Regions from separate parts of the Streptomyces sp. P3 genome, predicted to be linked through region 1. Evidence: riboswitches for the same ligand, from Rfam matches in the RefSeq annotation. Region 1 holds a riboswitch; each other region holds the start of a gene.

Region 1 (5,540 bases):
CTCACGCCATGAAGTCAAGGGCCGTACAGGCCTCGCCCACCTCTTCGAGCACCTGATGTTCCAGGGGTCCGGCCAGGTCAAGGGCAACGGCCACTTCGAGCTGGTCCAGGGTGCGGGCGGTTCGCTGAACGGCACCACCAGTTTCGAGCGCACCAACTACTTCGAGACCATGCCCGCCCACCAGCTGGAGCTCGCCCTCTGGCTGGAGGCCGACCGCATGGGATCCCTGCTCACCGCGCTCGACGACGAGTCGATGGAGAACCAGCGCGACGTCGTCAAGAACGAGCGCCGCCAGCGTTACGACAACGTTCCCTACGGCACCGCCTTCGAGAAGCTCACCGCTCTCGCCTACCCCGACGGCCACCCCTACCACCACACGCCGATCGGCTCGATGGCCGACCTGGACGCAGCGACGCTGGAGGACGCGCGCGCGTTCTTCCGCACGTACTACGCGCCCAACAACGCGGTCCTGTCCGTGGTCGGCGACATCGACCCGGAGCAGACGCTCGCCTGGATCGAGAAGTACTTCGGTTCCATCGCCGGGCACGACGGCAAGCCCGCCCCGCGCGACGGCTCCCTGCCCGACGTCATCGGCGAGCAGGTGCGGGAGGTCGTCGAGGAGGAGGTGCCGGCCCGCGCCCTGATGGCGGCCTACCGTCTGCCCGAGGACGGCACGCGCGCGTGCGACGCCGTCGACCTGGCGCTCACCGTCCTCGGCGGCGGCGAGTCCTCCCGCCTCTACAACCGGCTCGTGCGCCGCGACCGTACGGCGGTGGCGGCCGGCTTCGGCCTGCTGCGGCTGGCCGGAGCACCTTCCCTGGGCTGGCTGGACGTGAAGACGTCCGGTGACGTCGAGGTGCCCGTCATCGAGGAGGCCATCGACGAGGAGCTCGCCCGGTTCGCCGAGGAGGGCCCCACGGCCGAGGAGATGGAGCGCGCCCAGGCCCAGTTGGAGCGCGAGTGGCTCGACCGCCTCGGCACGGTCGCCGGCCGCGCCGACGAACTGTGCCGGTTCGCCGTCCTGTTCGGCGACCCGCAGCTCGCCCTGACCGCGGTCCAGCGGGTGCTGGACGTGACGGCCGAGGAGGTGCGGGAGATCGCCCGGGCCCGCCTGCGTCCCGACAACCGCGCGGTGCTCGTCTACGAGCCCACCGCCCCCGAAGCCCCCGCCGACCAGGACGAGAACGAGGAGGCGGCCCGGTGACCGAGCTCGCCACGATGGACTTCCACCCCCAGCCCCTGGCGGGCGAGGCCAAGCCGTGGGCGTTCCCGGCGCCCGAGCGCACCGCCCTGGCCAACGGCCTGACTGTGCTGCACTGCCACCGCCCCGGTCAGCAGGTCGTCGCCGTCGAGATCCTGCTCGACGCCCCGCTGGACGCGGAACCGGCCGGTCTCGACGGCCTCGCCACGATCATGGCGCGCGCCTTCACCGAGGGCACCGACAAACACTCCGCCGAGGAGTTCGCCGCCGAACTGGAGCGCTGCGGCGCCACCCTGGACGCGCACGCCGACCACCCCGGCGTCCGCATCAGCCTCGAGGTCCCGGCCTCGCGCCTGACCAAGGGCCTCGGTCTGCTCGCCGACGCCCTCAGGGCGCCCGCGTTCGCCGACAGCGAGGTCGAGCGCCTCGTGCGCAACCGCCTGGACGAGATCCCGCACGAGCTGGCCAACCCCTCCCGGCGCGCCGCCAAGGAGCTCTCCAAGGAGCTGTTCCCGGCCACGGCCCGTATGTCGCGTCCGCGGCAGGGCACCGCCGAGACGGTAGAGAAGATCGACTCCACGTCCGTCCGGGCCTTCTACGACAAGCACGTCCGCCCCGCGACGGCCACCGCCGTGGTCGTCGGCGACCTCACGGGGGTCGATCTGGACACGCTCCTGGGCGACACCCTGGGCGCCTGGACGGGCTCCGCCGCCGAGCCCCGGCCGGTGCCCCCGGTGACCGCCGACGACGCCGGCCGGGTCGTCATCGTGGACCGCCCGGGCGCCGTCCAGACGCAGCTGCTGATCGGCCGGATCGGCGCCGACCGGCACGACCGCGTGTGGCCCGCCCAGGTGCTCGGCACCTACTGTCTCGGCGGCACCCTCACCTCCCGTCTGGACCGCGTCCTGCGTGAGGAGAAGGGCTACACCTACGGCGTCCGCGCCTTCGGGCAGGTCCTGCGGTCCGCGCCGGACGGCTCGGGCGCCGCGATGCTCGCCATCAGCGGCTCCGTCGACACCCCGAACACCGGTCCCGCGCTGGACGACCTGTGGAAGGTGCTGCGCACCCTCGCCGCCGAAGGGCTGACCGACGCCGAGCGGGACGTCGCCGTGCAGAACCTGGTCGGCGTGGCGCCGCTGAAGTTCGAGACCGCGGCGGCCGTCGCGAGCACGCTGGCCGACCAGGTCGAGCAGCACCTGCCCGACGACTACCAGGCGACGCTGTACCAGCAGCTCGCCGCGACCGGCACGGTGGAGGCCACCGCGGCGGCCGTGAACGCCTTCCCGGTGGACCGGCTGGTGACGGTTCTGGTGGGCGACGCGGCCCGGATCAAGGAGCCCGTCGAGGCCCTCGGCATCGGCGAGGTGAAGGTCGTGTCCGCCGAGTAGCAACCGGCCGCCGCGGCAACGGCACGCACGCGCAGGGGCCCTGGTCGACCGAGCGTCACCAGGGCTTCTGTTTGTCCGAATTGGGGTGGAGGTTGCCTGTCTGCTCTGTGGGATGCGCTACAAAAATCGTGATCCGTTTGAGGATTGATCCCCGCGCCGCTTAGCTTCATCCGGGCTGTCCGTCAGGCACTGCGCCGCAGCCGCGGCACCGGACAGTCATCGCCGAGTCCCCGTACGGCGCGAGCCAGGGGAGCCGGGGACCCACTTGTGAAGTCCCTGGGGTGAATCGGACGCCCGCGTGCACGCGAGGGGGTCCGTAGGAGACCTTCCTGCTCCGAACCCGTCAGCTAACCCGGTAGGCGAGAGGGAAGGAAAGGACACCCCTGACTTCATGGCGTTCACCTGCGCCACCGGGAAGCACCGCCGGCCCAGCCGGATGCAGCGCTCCACCGCTCGCGCGGTCGGCGTGGCGGCGCTCACCACCACCGGTGTGATGGCCACCGTCGCCTCCACCCCGGCCTTCGCGGCCGAGCCCACCCCCGAGCAGACCGGTCTGATCCCCGTCGTCACGGCCGGCGAGTCCGTCGCCGAGTCCGTCGCCGACCAGGTCGACGAGCAGGTCGCCGCGCAGAAGCAGGCCGCCTTCGAGGAGGCTTCCCGCAAGGCCGCCGCCAAGAAGGCCGTGGAGGAGCGCGAGGCACGCGTGCGTGCCGCCCGCGAGGCCGAGCGCAAGCGTCTCAACGCCTTCGTGCCGCCGATCACCGCCTCCTACGTCTCCACCGGCTACCAGGCCAGCAGCTCGCTGTGGTCCTCCGGCAGCCACACGGGCATCGACTTCCACGCGGCCAGCGGCACCACCGTGCACGCGGTCGGCTCCGGCACCGTGGTCGAGGCCGGCTGGGGCGGCGCCTACGGCAACCAGGTCGTCCTGAAGATGAACGACGGGACGTACACGCAGTACGGTCACCTGTCGTCCATCGAGGTGTCGGTGGGCCAGACGGTCACCCCGGGCCAGCGCATCGGGCTGTCCGGCGCGACGGGCAACGTCACCGGCCCGCATCTGCACTTCGAGGCCCGCACGACCCCCGAGTACGGCTCGGACATCGACCCGGTCGCCTATCTCCGGGGGCACGGCGTCAACGTCTGACGAATGACGGCGACAGATCGTTCGGCCCCGGCCCCTCGGCCGGGGCTTTCGCCGTTTCCGGGGGTCCGCTGTCCAAAAAATATCCCTGGATTCCGGCTCCCCGTCGGAAATTCCCGCTCATTGCAATAGAGTCACGGAACACACGTCAACCGTCGACGTTTCACGGGGATTAAGGCGGAGGTCCGTCATGCGAATTCCGGCGCACTCGGTGTGCACGGCCATCCGGGACGACATCGTCGCGGGTGTCTACGAACGCGGCAGCCGCCTCACCGAGGAACTCCTCGCCCGTCGCTACGGCGTCTCGCGTGTCCCCGTCCGCGAGGCGCTGCGCACACTGGAGGCCGAGGGCTTCGTCGTCACCCGGCGGCACGCGGGCGCGTGTGTGGCGGAGCCCACCGAGCAGGAGGCCGCGGACCTGCTGGAGATGCGGCTGCTGCTGGAGCCGCTCGGTGCCTCCCGGGCCGCCCAGCGGCGCACGGAGGCCCATCTGAAGGTGCTGCGCGGCCTGGTCCGGCTGGGTCAGGAGCGGGCCAGGAGAGGCAACAGCGAGGATCTGCGCTCTCTTGGGGGCTGGTTCCACGAGACGCTCGCACAGGCCTCCGGAAGTCCCGCCCTCTCGTCGATGCTCACCCAGCTCCGGCACAAGATCGCCTGGATGTACGCGGTGGAGGCGCCGGCCGATCCCGTGGCGTCCTGGGCGGAGCACGGCGCCATCGTGGACGCGGTGACGCGCGGCGACGGGGAGCGCGCGCGGGCTGTCACGGCGCTGCACACCGAGCGCGCGACGCTCGCGCACCGGCTGCGGTTCTCCAGGGGATCCGAGAGCGCAGACCGTGTGAGGACCTCGCAACCTCCCGTAAACATGACCGGTCTGCGGCATTAACACGGGAGCCGTATACAAAGAAGAAGTAATTCGCGGGGGATTACTCATGCTGCCCGTGAACAGGAAAAGCGAAGGGCTCGCCCGGTAATTCGGACGAGCCCTTCGCCGCATAATGCGGCGGTGCTCAGACGGTCTCGGGGAGTTCTTCGAGCCCCTCGGCGACCAGCTTCGCCAGCCGGTCGAGCGCGGCGTCCGCGCCCTCGGCGTCGGAGGCGAGGACGATCTCCTCGCCGCCCTGGGCGCCCAGGCCGAGAACGGCCAGCATGGAGGCCGCGTTGACGGGGTTGCCGTCGGCCTTGGCGATCGTCACGGGGATGCCTGCGGCCGTGGCGGCCCGGACGAAGATGGAAGCGGGGCGGGCGTGGAGGCCCTCGGCCCAGCCGACGTTGACGCGGCGCTCAGCCATGTGATGCTGCCCTTCGGTGTCTCAGGTTGTCTAGACCAGTGTTCCACACGTGAAGCGTGTGAGGGACGGTCCCTGGGTGTCCCGTCACCATGTGGCCGTCGGATCGCGGCCTCGACCCGACGTGCGTCCTCCAGACTGCCTCGCGCTGTTGTCGGAAGCGAGCCGTAGTGTGGGCCCCATGCAGAGCGCGTCGGACCGGCACGAGTACCCCGCCCACTGGGAGGCCGACGTGGTGCTGCGCGACGGCGGCACCGCGCGCGTGCGCCCCATCACCGTCGACGACGCCGAGCGCCTGGTCAGCTTCTACGAGCAGGTCTCGGACGAGTCGAAGTACTACCGCTTCTTCGCGCCCTACCCGCGCCTGTCCGCGAAGGACGTCCACCGCTTCACGCACCACGACTTCGTGGACCGGGTGGGACTCGCGGCCACGGTCGGCGGCGAGTTCATCGCCACCGTGCGTTACGACCGCATCGGCGCCGACGGCATGGCCGCCTCCGCGCCGGCCGACGAGGCCG
Region 2 (5,540 bases), 2.3 Mb from region 1:
AGGCCGGTGAGGGAGGCCAGCGGCAGCGTGTGCTGGGTCTGCAGAACCTTCGCGCGCAGGTAGCGGACGTTGTGCGGGGTGGTGAAGACGCCGGTCGGCACGCGGTCCTGGACGTCGATGTCCAGATCCCGCAACTGCTCTGCCTTGTCGGGGTTGTTGGACAGCAGGTCCAGGCTCGTGATGCCGAGGGCGCGCAGCATCTGCGCGGCCGACGTGTAGTCACGGTCGTCCTCGGGCAGGCCGAGCGCGGCGTTCGCCTCGTAGGTGTCGAGGCCCTGGTCCTGGAGGGCGTACGCGTCGAGCTTGTTGTAGAGGCCGATGCCGCGGCCCTCCTGGCGGAGGTAGAGCAGGACGCCGCCGGTCGCCGCTATCCGCTCGACCGCCTCGCGCAGCTGGGGGCCGCAGTCGCAGCGGGCGGAGCCGAAGGCGTCGCCGGTCAGGCACTCGGAGTGCAGCCGGACCAGCGGGACCGAGCCCGGGGCCGGCTCGCCGAGGACGACGGCGACGTGCTCCTGACCGTCGACGAGTCCGTGGAAGGTGACCAGCTCGGCGTCGACGGAGTAGCCGTCGTGGAAGCGGAGCGGAACCCGGACGCGGGCGCGCTGGGTGGCGGCGGGGGTGTCGGGCATGAGGGGCTCCCGGGTCCGGAGGGCGGTTGTCAGGGCGATACTGGGCCGGTCTTTGCTTCAGATTTGAAGCAAGTCCGACGAAACGAGACCCTACCCCATGCTTTAAATTTGAAGCAACTGGTTTGTGGCGCGGCTCACGAGGCCCCGGAGGCCCCCGGCGTCCCGGAGCAGGGCGTCGAACGCCGCCGCCACGGGAGCTCCTCGGCTCCGGCCTCGCCGCCCGCGTCCTCCTGGAAACCCTGGACGACCTGCGTGAAGATCTCCGCCAGCTGTCCCACCTGCTCGGGGGTGAGCCGGTCGAACAGGCCGGCGCGGACCGTCTCGACGTGGCCGGGCGCGAGGTTCTCCAGGATCGCCATGCCCTCGTCCGTCAGGACCGCGACGGTGCCGCGCTTGTCCCACCGGCACTCCTCGCGCCGCACCAGCCCGTCCTTCTCCAGCCGGGACACCGCGTAGGTCAGCCTGCTACGGGTGATCTTCAGCTGCTCCGCGAGCTCGGTCATCCGCAGCCGTCGCTCCGGGGTCTCCGAGAGATTGGCGAGAATGGAGTAGTACAGGTGGGGCATGCCGGCCTCCTGCTGGAGCTGCCGGTCGATCGCGTCCTCCAGCAGGAGGTAGCCCGCAACATAGGCGCGCCAGGCGCGCTGCTCCTCGGGGGTGAGCCAGCGAGTCGTCATGCACCCAGTGTAGGTTGTTTCAAACTTGAACCAAGACCCCGCCGATCGAGACCCTGACAATCAAGACCCCCCAGCCAAGACCGCCGTCGGACCGAGCCCGGGAGCACGTCGATGCCGTACCCGTACGTCCTGCTGTCCGCCGCCGTCTCCCTCGACGGCTTCCTGGACGACACCACGCCCGAACGCCTGCTGCTCTCCAGCCCCGCCGACTTCGACCGCGTCGACGCGGTACGGGCCTCCGTGGACGCCATCCTCATCGGCGCCGGAACCATCCGCGCCGACAACCCCCGGCTCCTGGTGAACTCCCCCGAGCGCCGCGCCGCCCGGGTCGCCGCCGGCCGGCCGGCCTACCCGCTCAAGGTCACCGTCAGCGGCTCCGGTGACCTCGACCCGGCGGCGAACTTCTGGCACACGGGCGGCGAGAAGGCCGTGTACACGACCGAGAAGGGCGCCGAACGGGCCCGCGCGCTCGGCATCGCCGCGGACGTCGTCCCGCTCGGCCCCGAGCTGGACTGGCGCCGCCTCCTCACACACCTCCACGACGAGCTCGGCGTCCGGCGCCTCATGGTCGAAGGCGGCGGAACCGTCCACACCCAGCTGCTCCAGCAGGGGCTCGCCGACGAACTCCAGCTCGTCCTCGCCCCGCTGTTCGTGGGCGACCCCGACGCGCCCCGCCTCTTCGGGCCGGGCGGCTACCAGGGCGGACGGCTGCGGCTGGTGGAGACACGGCGCATCGAGGACGTCGTCCTGCACCGCTACGAGCCCACCGCCCCCGGCGCCGGACCGCTCGCCGCCGCGGCCGACCGGCACTGGCTGGCCCTCGCCTGCGAGCTGGCCGCCCAGTGCCCGCCCTCCGGCACGGCGTTCAGCGTCGGCGCGGTGATCGTGGCCGCCGACGGGACGGAGTTGGCCCGCGGGCACTCCCGCGAGGGAGGCGACCCGGTCGTGCACGCCGAGGAGGCGGCGCTCGCGAAGCTCGACCCCGCCGACCCCAGGCTGGCCGCCGCCACCGTCTACAGCAGCCTCGAGCCCTGCGCCCGCCGCTCCTCCCGCCCCGCCCCGTGCGCCCGCCTCATCCTGGACGCCGGCGTGCGCCGGGTGGTCACGGCGTGGCGCGAGCCCGACACCTTCGTGACGGCGGCGGACGGGACCGGCATGCTGGCGGCCTCGGGCGTCGACGTCCTTGTGCTGCCGGAGTACGAGGAGCGGGCGAAGGCCCCGAACCGGCACCTGGTGTGAGGCCCCGGCCGGGCCGCGACAAAGCCTGGTGCTGGGCGTCCCCCGGATGACGTACACTGGAGTCACAACGACGCGGGGTGGAGCAGCTCGGTAGCTCGCTGGGCTCATAACCCAGAGGTCGCAGGTTCAAATCCTGTCCCCGCTACTGAAGGCCGAGGGCCGGAATCCGAAAGGGTTCCGGCCCTCGGTGCGTTCGTCTCCATGGCGTGTCCACGCCCCTTCGTGACCCTTCGTGACCGGGTGGCCGCCCTGTGCGCCGTGCCTGGGCGGCCGCGTCTACGCGTGTGACTGGTGAGGCGCCCGGAACGAGGGTCAACTCGCCCGTTTTTCACCGCTGCTGGCCAGAAAGTCCAGGCCGGAATTGTTGTTGATCAAGAAGAACGGCTTGGAAACGCACCCCCGGGTCTATTAACGTTCGATAACGCAGCGCGGCCGTCCCAGCCGACACAAGAGTCGGCTCCGTGCGCACGCGCCGAATCCCGCAAGGGAACCGGGGAACCACCACCTTGGGGTGAATCACGCGGAAGCCTCCGTGAACTCGCAGAGTCCACGGCCGGTATACGCGCGTAGGAGACCTTCCGACTCCGAACCCGTCAGCTAACCCGGTAGGCGACGGAAGGAAAGGAGCGCGCCCGCGTGGCGTCCAACCCGCCTGCCCCCGAGGCCCCGTACGCGCCGGTCCAGCCCCCCACCGAGACCTTCGGCTACGGCGGCTACCGCACCGACGAGGGCCCCTGGGAGGAGTGGAACCCCACCGCGGAGTCCATTCGCCCGGTACGCGGCAAGCACCGCGTCGCCAAGCAGCGCGGCGGCGGATTCGCCCGCAGCTCCACCGTCCTCGGCGTCGGCGTCATCGCCGCCGTCAGCGCGGGCGGGATGGCCAGCGCCAACACCGGCAAGGCCCCGGTCTCCATCTCCATGCCGGACCTGCCGGGCGTGGGCTCGCTGATCTCCGACGACAAGCCCGCCCCGGAAGCCGCGCCCGCCCTGGCGAGCTTCGGCTCCGAGGCCGCCTTCGACACCGACGCCGACACCGACGTCGACCAGAGCGTCGCCGACGCCGGCGAGGCCCTGCGCAGCCGGATCATGGCCCAGGCCGAGTCGCAGAAGACCCAGGTCGAGGTCAAGGCCGCCGCCGCGGCCGCCAAGGCGAAGGCCGACGCCGTCGTCAAGGCCGAGAAGGAGGCGCTGGCCAAGGCCGCCGCCGCGAAGAAGAAGGCCGCCGAGGAGGCCGCCGCCAAGGTCGAGGCCGCGCGTCTTGCCGAGCTGGCCAAGCAGTACACGCTGCCGACCTCCTCGTACACCATCACCTCGACCTTCGGCCAGGCCGGCTCCCTCTGGTCCTCCGGCTACCACACGGGTCTGGACTTCGCCGCGCCGACGGGCACGCTCATCAAGGCCGTCCACAGCGGCACCATCACCGAGGCCGGCTGGGCCGGTTCCTACGGCTACCGCACCATCCTCACCCTGGACGACGGCACCGAGCTCTGGTTCTGCCACCAGTCGTCGATCAGCGTCAGCGTCGGCCAGAAGGTCGCCACCGGTGACGTGATCGGCCGCGTGGGCGCCACCGGGAACGTCACCGGAGCCCACCTCCACCTCGAGGTCCACGCGAACGGCGACGCCGACGGCATCGACCCGGCGGCCTGGCTGCGCAGCAAGGGCCTCAACCCCTGAGCCGTCCCTCGAGGAGGCCTGAGCCGTCCCTCGAGGAGCTCTGAGGACCATCGAGCAACGGCAGCCCTGACGGCCACCCCCGACGTCAGGGCTGCCGCTTGTTCACCTGTTCTTCGTGTCACGCGAGGAATGGCGTGCCTGCCGCGTCCGTTGAGACGAAGCATGACTTCTCTGCGCACCCTCGGTTCCTCGGACCTCGAGATCTTCCCCCTCGCCCTCGGCGGCAACGTCTTCGGCTGGACCGCGGACGAGGCGGCCTCCTTCGCCGTCCTCGACGCCTACACGGCCGCGGGCGGCAACTTCGTCGACACCGCCGACTCCTACTCCGCGTGGGTCGAGGGCAACGGCGGCGGCGAGTCCGAGACCGTCATCGGCAGGTGGCTGAAGGCCCGCGGCAACCGCGACGACGTCGTGATCGCCACCAAGGTCAGCCAGCACCCCGACTTCCCCGGTCTGTCCGCGGACAACATCAAGGCCGCCGCCGACGCCTCCCTGCGCCGTCTCGGCACCGACCACATCGACCTCTACTACACGCACTTCGACAAGACCGAGGTGCCCGTCGAAGAGATCGTCGGCGCGCTCGACGAACTGGTGAGGGCGGGCAAGGTGCGGCACATAGCCGCCTCCAACATCTCGCCCGCACGCCTTCAGGAGTCCCTGGAGTTCTCCGACCGCGAGGGCCTCGCCCGGTACGTCGCCGTACAGCCCCACTACAACCTGGTCTCCCGCGACACCTACGAGGGCGGCCTCCAGGACCTCGCCGCCCGCTTCGGCCTCGCCGCCGTCCCGTACTTCGCGCTGGCCTCCGGCTTCCTCACCGGCAAGTACCGGCCCGGCACGACGGTCGAGAGCGCCCGCGCCGGCGGCGCCGCCAAGCACCTCGACACGGCCCGGGGCCGCAGCGTCCTCGCCGCGCTGGACGAGATCGCCCGCGCCCATGACGCCCAGGTCGCCACGGTCGCCCTGGCGTGGCTCGCCGCACAGCCGACGGTGGCCGCTCCGATCGCCTCCGCCCGCACGGCCGAGCAGCTCCCGGCGCTGATGGCGGTGGCCGACCTGGAACTGACCGAGGCGGAGGTCACCCGCCTGACCCAGGCATCGGCGTGACCTGACCGGCGCGTCCGGGCTGTCGGCCTGACCGGCTCGGCGCGTCCGGTGCGTCGGCCCGCGTGGGGCGTCCGGCTACTGGTGGGGGTTGGCCGCGGGGTGGGGGCCCGGCGGATACCCGTATCCGTGCCCGTGTCCGGGCGGGTTGCCGGGCTCGTACCCGTACCCGTACCCGGGTGTGTGGCCGTTCCGGTGGCCGTATCCGGGGGCG
Region 3 (5,540 bases), 2.8 Mb from region 1:
CGGCCTCGATGTCGGCGCGCATCGCCGCGATCTGCTCCTCGGACGGCGGGTCGGTGACCTTCCCGTCCACCACCAGGTGCCGCTCGGTCATCCGCACGCAGCCGACGTCGACCGAGCGGGCGGCGCGCACCCGGTCGTCGCCGACGACGAACTCCGTCGAACCGCCGCCGATGTCCACCACCAGGTAGGGCCGGGCCAGGTCGTCGCGGCCGGTGAGCTCCTTCGTGGCACCGGTGAACGAGAACTCGGCCTCCTGGTCGCCGGTGATGACCTCCGGCTCGACGCCCAGGATGTCCAGCACCCCGCGCACGAACTCGTCCCGGTTCTCGGCGTCCCGGGAGGCGGACGTGGCCACGAACCGCAGCCGCTGCGCGCCGAGTTCCTTGACGGCGGCCGCGTACTCCCGGCAGGCGGCGAACGTCCGCTCCAGCGCCTCGGGAGCGAGCCGGCCGGTGCGGTCGACGCCCTGGCCGAGCCGGACGATGGTCATTCGGCGGTCCAGGTCGACGAGTTCGCCGGTTTCCGGGTCCGCGTCGGCGACGAGCAGCCGGATGGAGTTCGTACCGCAGTCGACGGCGGCCACCCGGGTCACGGGGCCTCCCCCTCGACCGGCTGGGAAAGGATCACGCAGGCGCCCTTGCGCCACCACTCGGGGAGCATCTCCAGCGCCTCGTCACCGAGCGGGTTCACGCCCGGGCCCGCGGCCAGCGAGTGGGCCACCAGGACGTGCAGGCACTTCACCCGGTCCGGCATGCCGCCCGCGCTGGGGAAGTTCCGCAGCTCCTCGATCTCGTCCCGCCGCCGGACGTAGTCCTCGTGGGCGGCCCGGTAGGCCGCGGCGAGCTCGGGGTCGGACTGCAGCCGCTCCGTCATCTCCTTCATCACGCCGTTCGCCTCCAGCGTGCCGATCGCCGAGTTGGCCTTCGGGCACGTCAGGTAGTACAGCGTCGGGAAGGGGGTGCCGTCGGGCAGGCGGGGGGCCGTCTCGACGACGTCCGGATGACCGCACGGGCAGCGGTGCGCGATCGCGCGCAGGCCGCGCGGCGGGCGTCCGAGCTGCTGCTTGAAGGCCTCGACGTCCGCGTCGGTGGGCTCGGTGCGCGGAGTGGTCGGCGGGGGCGTCTGCATGCCTGTCTTTCCATCGGTCGGTCGGTCAGTGGTCGGAGGCGTCGGACTTGTCGACCCCGTCCCAGACGTTGGAGTACCAGGGGCGGTCGGCCCCACCGAGGTCGGCGCGCGAGCGCCTCGCGGCGTCCGGGTCGACGACGACGAAGCCGGTCTCCCCCGGCAGTACGTAGTGCAGCCGCAGCCGGATCTGCTGCTCGGCGTACGCGTCGTCCTGCCAGCGCGCCTTGAGGTCGCGCAGCTGCTCGACGCGCTCGGCGGCCTGCTGCTTCTCGCGCTCCAGGTCGGCGATCTCGGCGCGCTGGGACACGTACTGGCGCATCGGGTAGGCCAGGGCCACGATCAGCGTGCACAGGACGAGCGCCAGCAGGGCCGCGCGGCCGGTGAGGCGGGAGCGGCGGGCCTGGCGCTTGGTCTGCGAACGGTAGACACGGGCCGCGGTCTGCTCGCCGAGCAGCTTGATCCTGGTCGCGGTGGAGAAACGGTCCCGGTCCTTCACGGCCATGTGCTGCGCCTCCCGTCTCCCACGTGCGTACGTCCCCGCACACGGTACGGGACCGAGTACGGGGACGTTCGTGCGACTGGCTAGGCCTTACCCCGGGTGGGGTCAGCCGTTGCCGCGCTCAGTGGTTCGCGGAGCGGAACCGCGGGAAGGCGGAGCGGCCCGCGTACACCGCGGCGTCGTCGAGGATCTCCTCGATGCGCAGCAGCTGGTTGTACTTGGCGACGCGGTCCGAGCGGGCCGGGGCGCCGGTCTTGATCTGACCACAGTTCACCGCGACGGCGAGGTCGGCGATGGTGACGTCCTCGGTCTCGCCGGAGCGGTGGGACATCATGCACTTGAAGCCGTTGCGCTGGGCCATCTCGACGGCGTCCAGGGTCTCGGTCAGCGAGCCGATCTGGTTGACCTTGACGAGCAGGGCGTTGGCGGAGCCCTCGTCGATGCCGCGGGCCAGGCGCTCCGGGTTGGTGACGAAGAGGTCGTCGCCGACGATCTGGACCTTGTCGCCCAGCTTGTCGGTGATGACCTTCCAGCCGGCCCAGTCGTCCTCGTACAGCGGGTCCTCGATGGAGACGAGCGGGTACGCGGAGACGAGCTCCTCGTAGTACTCGGTCATCTCGGCGGCCGAGCGGGACTTGCCCTCGAACTCGTACTTGCCGTCCTTGTAGAACTCGGACGCGGCGACGTCGAGCGCGAGCGCGATCTGCTCACCGGGGACGTAACCGGCCTGCTGGATGGCCTCGATGATGAGGTCGAGCGCGGCGCGGTTGGACTCCAGGTTCGGGGCGAAGCCGCCCTCGTCGCCGAGGCCGGTGGACAGGCCCTTGGTCTTCAGCACCTTCTTGAGGGTGTGGTAGACCTCGGCGCCCCAGCGCAGGGCCTCGGAGAAGGACTCCGCGCCGATCGGGGCGATCATGAACTCCTGGATGTCCACGTTGGAGTCGGCGTGCGAGCCGCCGTTCAGGATGTTCATCATCGGAACGGGCAGCAGGTGCGCGTTCGGGCCGCCCAGGTAGCGGAACAGCGGCAGGTCGCTGGCCTCGGAGGCGGCGTGGGCGACGGCGAGCGAGACGCCGAGGATGGCGTTGGCGCCGAGCGAGCCCTTGTTGTCGGTGGCGTCCAGGTCGAACATGGCCTGGTCGATCAGGCGCTGCTCGGTGGCGTCGTAGCCGACGAGCTCCGGGCCGATCTGCTCGATGACGGCGAGGACGGCCTTCTCGACACCCTTGCCCTGGTAGCGGTTCGGGTCACCGTCGCGCAGCTCGATGGCCTCGAAGGCACCCGTGGAGGCGCCGGACGGAACGGCGGCACGACCCGTGCTGCCGTCGTCGAGGCCTACCTCGACCTCGACCGTGGGGTTGCCTCGGGAGTCCAGGATTTCCCGGGCTACGACGACGTCGATGGACGGCACGAGCATCTCCTTCATGGGATGTGACGCTGAAAGTGCGCGGCGCGTGGCCTTGCGCCTAGAGCCTAACCGCCTCCGGGGCGTCGGCCACCGACCGACCGTCCCGTGGACGGACTGACCGTACACATTGTTCCTGTCCGGAACAAAGCGGCTGGGGAAAGCGGCCCGAAAGGCCGGGAAAACACCACGCGGCCCGGGAGGCCGACGGCCTGACGGACGGCTGCCTGACGGGCGGCTGCCACAGGACCCGAAGGAACGGAAGGACCGCAAGGACGGCGGCCGGGAGGCCCGGAGGCCGGAAGTGCAGCGGCCGGAAGAACGTCGGCCGGGAGGAAAGCGGTCTGGAGAACGCCGGCCGGGAGCGCGGCGGCTGGACGAACGACGGCCGGAAGAGCGGCGGCCGGGAGCGCGCCGGCCGGAAGAGCGCAAGAGAAAACCCCGTCCCGGTGCGTACGGGGGAACACGCACCGGAACGGGGGGCTCGTGGGGACGGGGGGCCGTCACGCGGTTCTCAGGGTGCCGACCTTCATCGGGAGGGCACGGTGGCCGCGTCGGCAGCCGGCTGTCACTTCAGGTGCAGCTGCTGACCCGGGTAGATGAGGTCGGCGTCCTGGACGATGTCCTTGTTCAGCTCGAACAGCTTCTGCCAGCCACCCTCGACCTTGTGCTTCTCGGCGATGGAGCTGAGGGTGTCGCCCTTGACGACCTTGTACTCGCCGTCGCCCTTCTTGACCTTCTTGCCGGTCGGGGTGGTGACCGTCTTGGACTTCTTGGCGGCCGCCGGACGGTCGGTGGAGCGGGAGCTGCTCTTCTGCTCGGTCGAGCGGGAGCTGCTGCCGCTGTCCGACGAGCCGGAGGAGCCCGAGTTCGAGGAGGCGGCGCTGCCGCCGTCGTAGGAGGCGCCGGACAGACCCTTGCCGCAGACCGGCCAGGCGCCCTTGCCCTGGCCCGCGAGGACCTTCTCGCCGATGGCTATCTGCTGGGCCTTGGAGGCCTGGTTGGCCTGCGAGGCGTACTGCGTGCCGCCGTACGCGGCCCAGGTGGAGGACGAGAACTGCAGGCCGCCGTAGTAGCCGTTGCCGGTGTTGATGGACCAGTCGCCGCCGGACTCGCACTGGGCGACCGCGTCCCACTCGGAGGCGGTGGCGGCGGAGGCGTTGCCGGCCGCCAGCAGCGGTGCGGCGATGGCGACGCCGGTGACGCCGGCCAGAGCGGCGGCACGGGTGGCCTTGGACGGACGGCGGTGCTTGCCCTTACCGGAAAACAGCATGGTGGATCCCCTCACCGACGCCTGCGAGGTGAGCTGTCGGGTTCGGGCCGTGTGAGTTGCCCGGCCACTCCTCCGCCGGAGACTTCCGCTCCGTGGAGGTGTGGCTTCACCCCAAGCCGCTCCGGTGACTTCCCGGTTCGGCACTTACCTTGGGTCCCCCGCTCCTGCCTACGGCGCTTGACGCGACGACTGTTCCCGGGCAGCCGCTGGCAGGATTCGGCGTTGCGACGGCCGGGGCTCGGGTTGCCGAGCGGTCACGACCGTAGACACGCGATCCGCGGAATTTCAAAGACGATCAGGGCTTCTGAGACTCATCCCACACTTTCACCAAAGCGGACATTCACCGCGAAGTGTGACGTGAACTCCCGCTGATTTTCTTGGGCTTTGCGCCCTATTGGACCCCTGTGTCGAGGGTCTGACCGGGAGCGATGTCGCTCGGATCGGCGCCGATGACGTCCTTGTTCTCGGCGTAGAGGGCACGCCATCCGCCGTGGAGGCCAAGGGAGTCGGCGATGGAGGCGAGGGAGTCGCCCTCCTGGACCACATAGGTGGCCGCGGCGTGCCGGCCCGCGGAGGCGGTGGACGCACCGCCCGCCTCGATGTCGGCACCCTTGGCCGCCGGCTCGTCGGCCGTGGTGCCGCGATGGCGGCCGGAGCCGAGGGAACCGGTGTCGACGAGGTTCCAGGAACCCGCCTCCTGGCCCGACTTGTCCGGGTTGACCGCTTCCGGTGTCCCCGTGGGCGAGCCGTCGGCCGCCCGCGGGCCTCCCTGACGGCCGGCGCCGTCGGAGTCGCCCGTGACGGCCGATGGTGACGAAGGGGACGAAGGTGACGCCGAGGGTGAACTCGTGGAATCACCGGACGAGTCAGGCGAGTCGGACGACCCGGTCGAACCGCTGGAGTCGCCGGAGCCGGTCGAGCCGCCGGAATCCGAGGAGCTCGACGAGCCCGACGAACCCGACAACCCCCTGGACAGGTCGGACAAACCCGAGGAGCCGGATGATTCCGACGAATCGCCCGCCACTCCGGTGTCCACGGCCAGCGCGCCGTTCTCCTTGGTGAGCCCGGAGGTCAGCCCGCACGTGCCCCACGCGCCTACGCCCTTGGCCGCGAGCACCTTCTGCGCCACGGCGATCTGCTGGTTGCGGCTGGCCAGGTCGGGGCTCGCCGCGTAGTCGAGTCCGCCGTAGGCGTTCCAGTCCTGCTGGGTGAGGCTCAGGCCGCCGGACTCGCCG

What was found. A riboswitch is a leader RNA that binds a small molecule or an ion and turns the genes downstream of it on or off. The one in region 1 is predicted to bind cyclic di-AMP.
Positions count from the first base shown of each region.
Region 2: linked by a shared signal. The riboswitch ahead of C6376_RS10890 (M23 family metallopeptidase) and the one ahead of C6376_RS00220 (M23 family metallopeptidase) in region 1 are both predicted to bind cyclic di-AMP.
Region 3: linked by a shared signal. The riboswitch ahead of C6376_RS13165 (transglycosylase family protein) and the one ahead of C6376_RS00220 (M23 family metallopeptidase) in region 1 are both predicted to bind cyclic di-AMP.

Region 1 covers NZ_CP028369.1:72,569-78,108, reverse strand. Annotated here, with positions in the region: gene C6376_RS00230 (pitrilysin family protein) at 1-1,204, shown strand, start outside; gene C6376_RS00225 (pitrilysin family protein) at 1,201-2,589, shown strand; cyclic di-AMP (ydaO/yuaA leader) riboswitch at 2,800-2,966, shown strand; gene C6376_RS00220 (M23 family metallopeptidase) at 2,981-3,736, shown strand; gene C6376_RS00215 (GntR family transcriptional regulator) at 3,924-4,619, shown strand; gene C6376_RS00210 (HPr family phosphocarrier protein) at 4,744-5,025, opposite strand; gene C6376_RS00200 (bifunctional GNAT family N-acetyltransferase/acetate--CoA ligase family protein) at 5,204-5,540, shown strand, end outside.
Region 2 covers NZ_CP028369.1:2,416,417-2,421,956, forward strand. Annotated here, with positions in the region: gene C6376_RS10865 (hypothetical protein) at 1-1, shown strand, start outside; gene ribA (GTP cyclohydrolase II) at 1-629, opposite strand, end outside; gene C6376_RS10875 (MarR family winged helix-turn-helix transcriptional regulator) at 764-1,306, opposite strand; gene C6376_RS10880 (dihydrofolate reductase family protein) at 1,418-2,545, shown strand; tRNA gene C6376_RS10885 (tRNA-Met) at 2,617-2,690, shown strand; cyclic di-AMP (ydaO/yuaA leader) riboswitch at 3,006-3,172, shown strand; gene C6376_RS10890 (M23 family metallopeptidase) at 3,182-4,222, shown strand; gene C6376_RS10895 (aldo/keto reductase) at 4,385-5,329, shown strand; gene C6376_RS10900 (PrsW family glutamic-type intramembrane protease) at 5,405-5,540, opposite strand, start outside.
Region 3 covers NZ_CP028369.1:2,918,675-2,924,214, reverse strand. Annotated here, with positions in the region: gene C6376_RS13185 (Ppx/GppA phosphatase family protein) at 1-592, opposite strand, end outside; gene C6376_RS13180 (DUF501 domain-containing protein) at 589-1,128, opposite strand; gene C6376_RS13175 (septum formation initiator family protein) at 1,154-1,630, opposite strand; gene eno (phosphopyruvate hydratase) at 1,749-3,044, opposite strand; gene C6376_RS13165 (transglycosylase family protein) at 3,601-4,305, opposite strand; cyclic di-AMP (ydaO/yuaA leader) riboswitch at 4,309-4,491, opposite strand; gene C6376_RS13160 (transglycosylase family protein) at 4,697-5,540, opposite strand, start outside.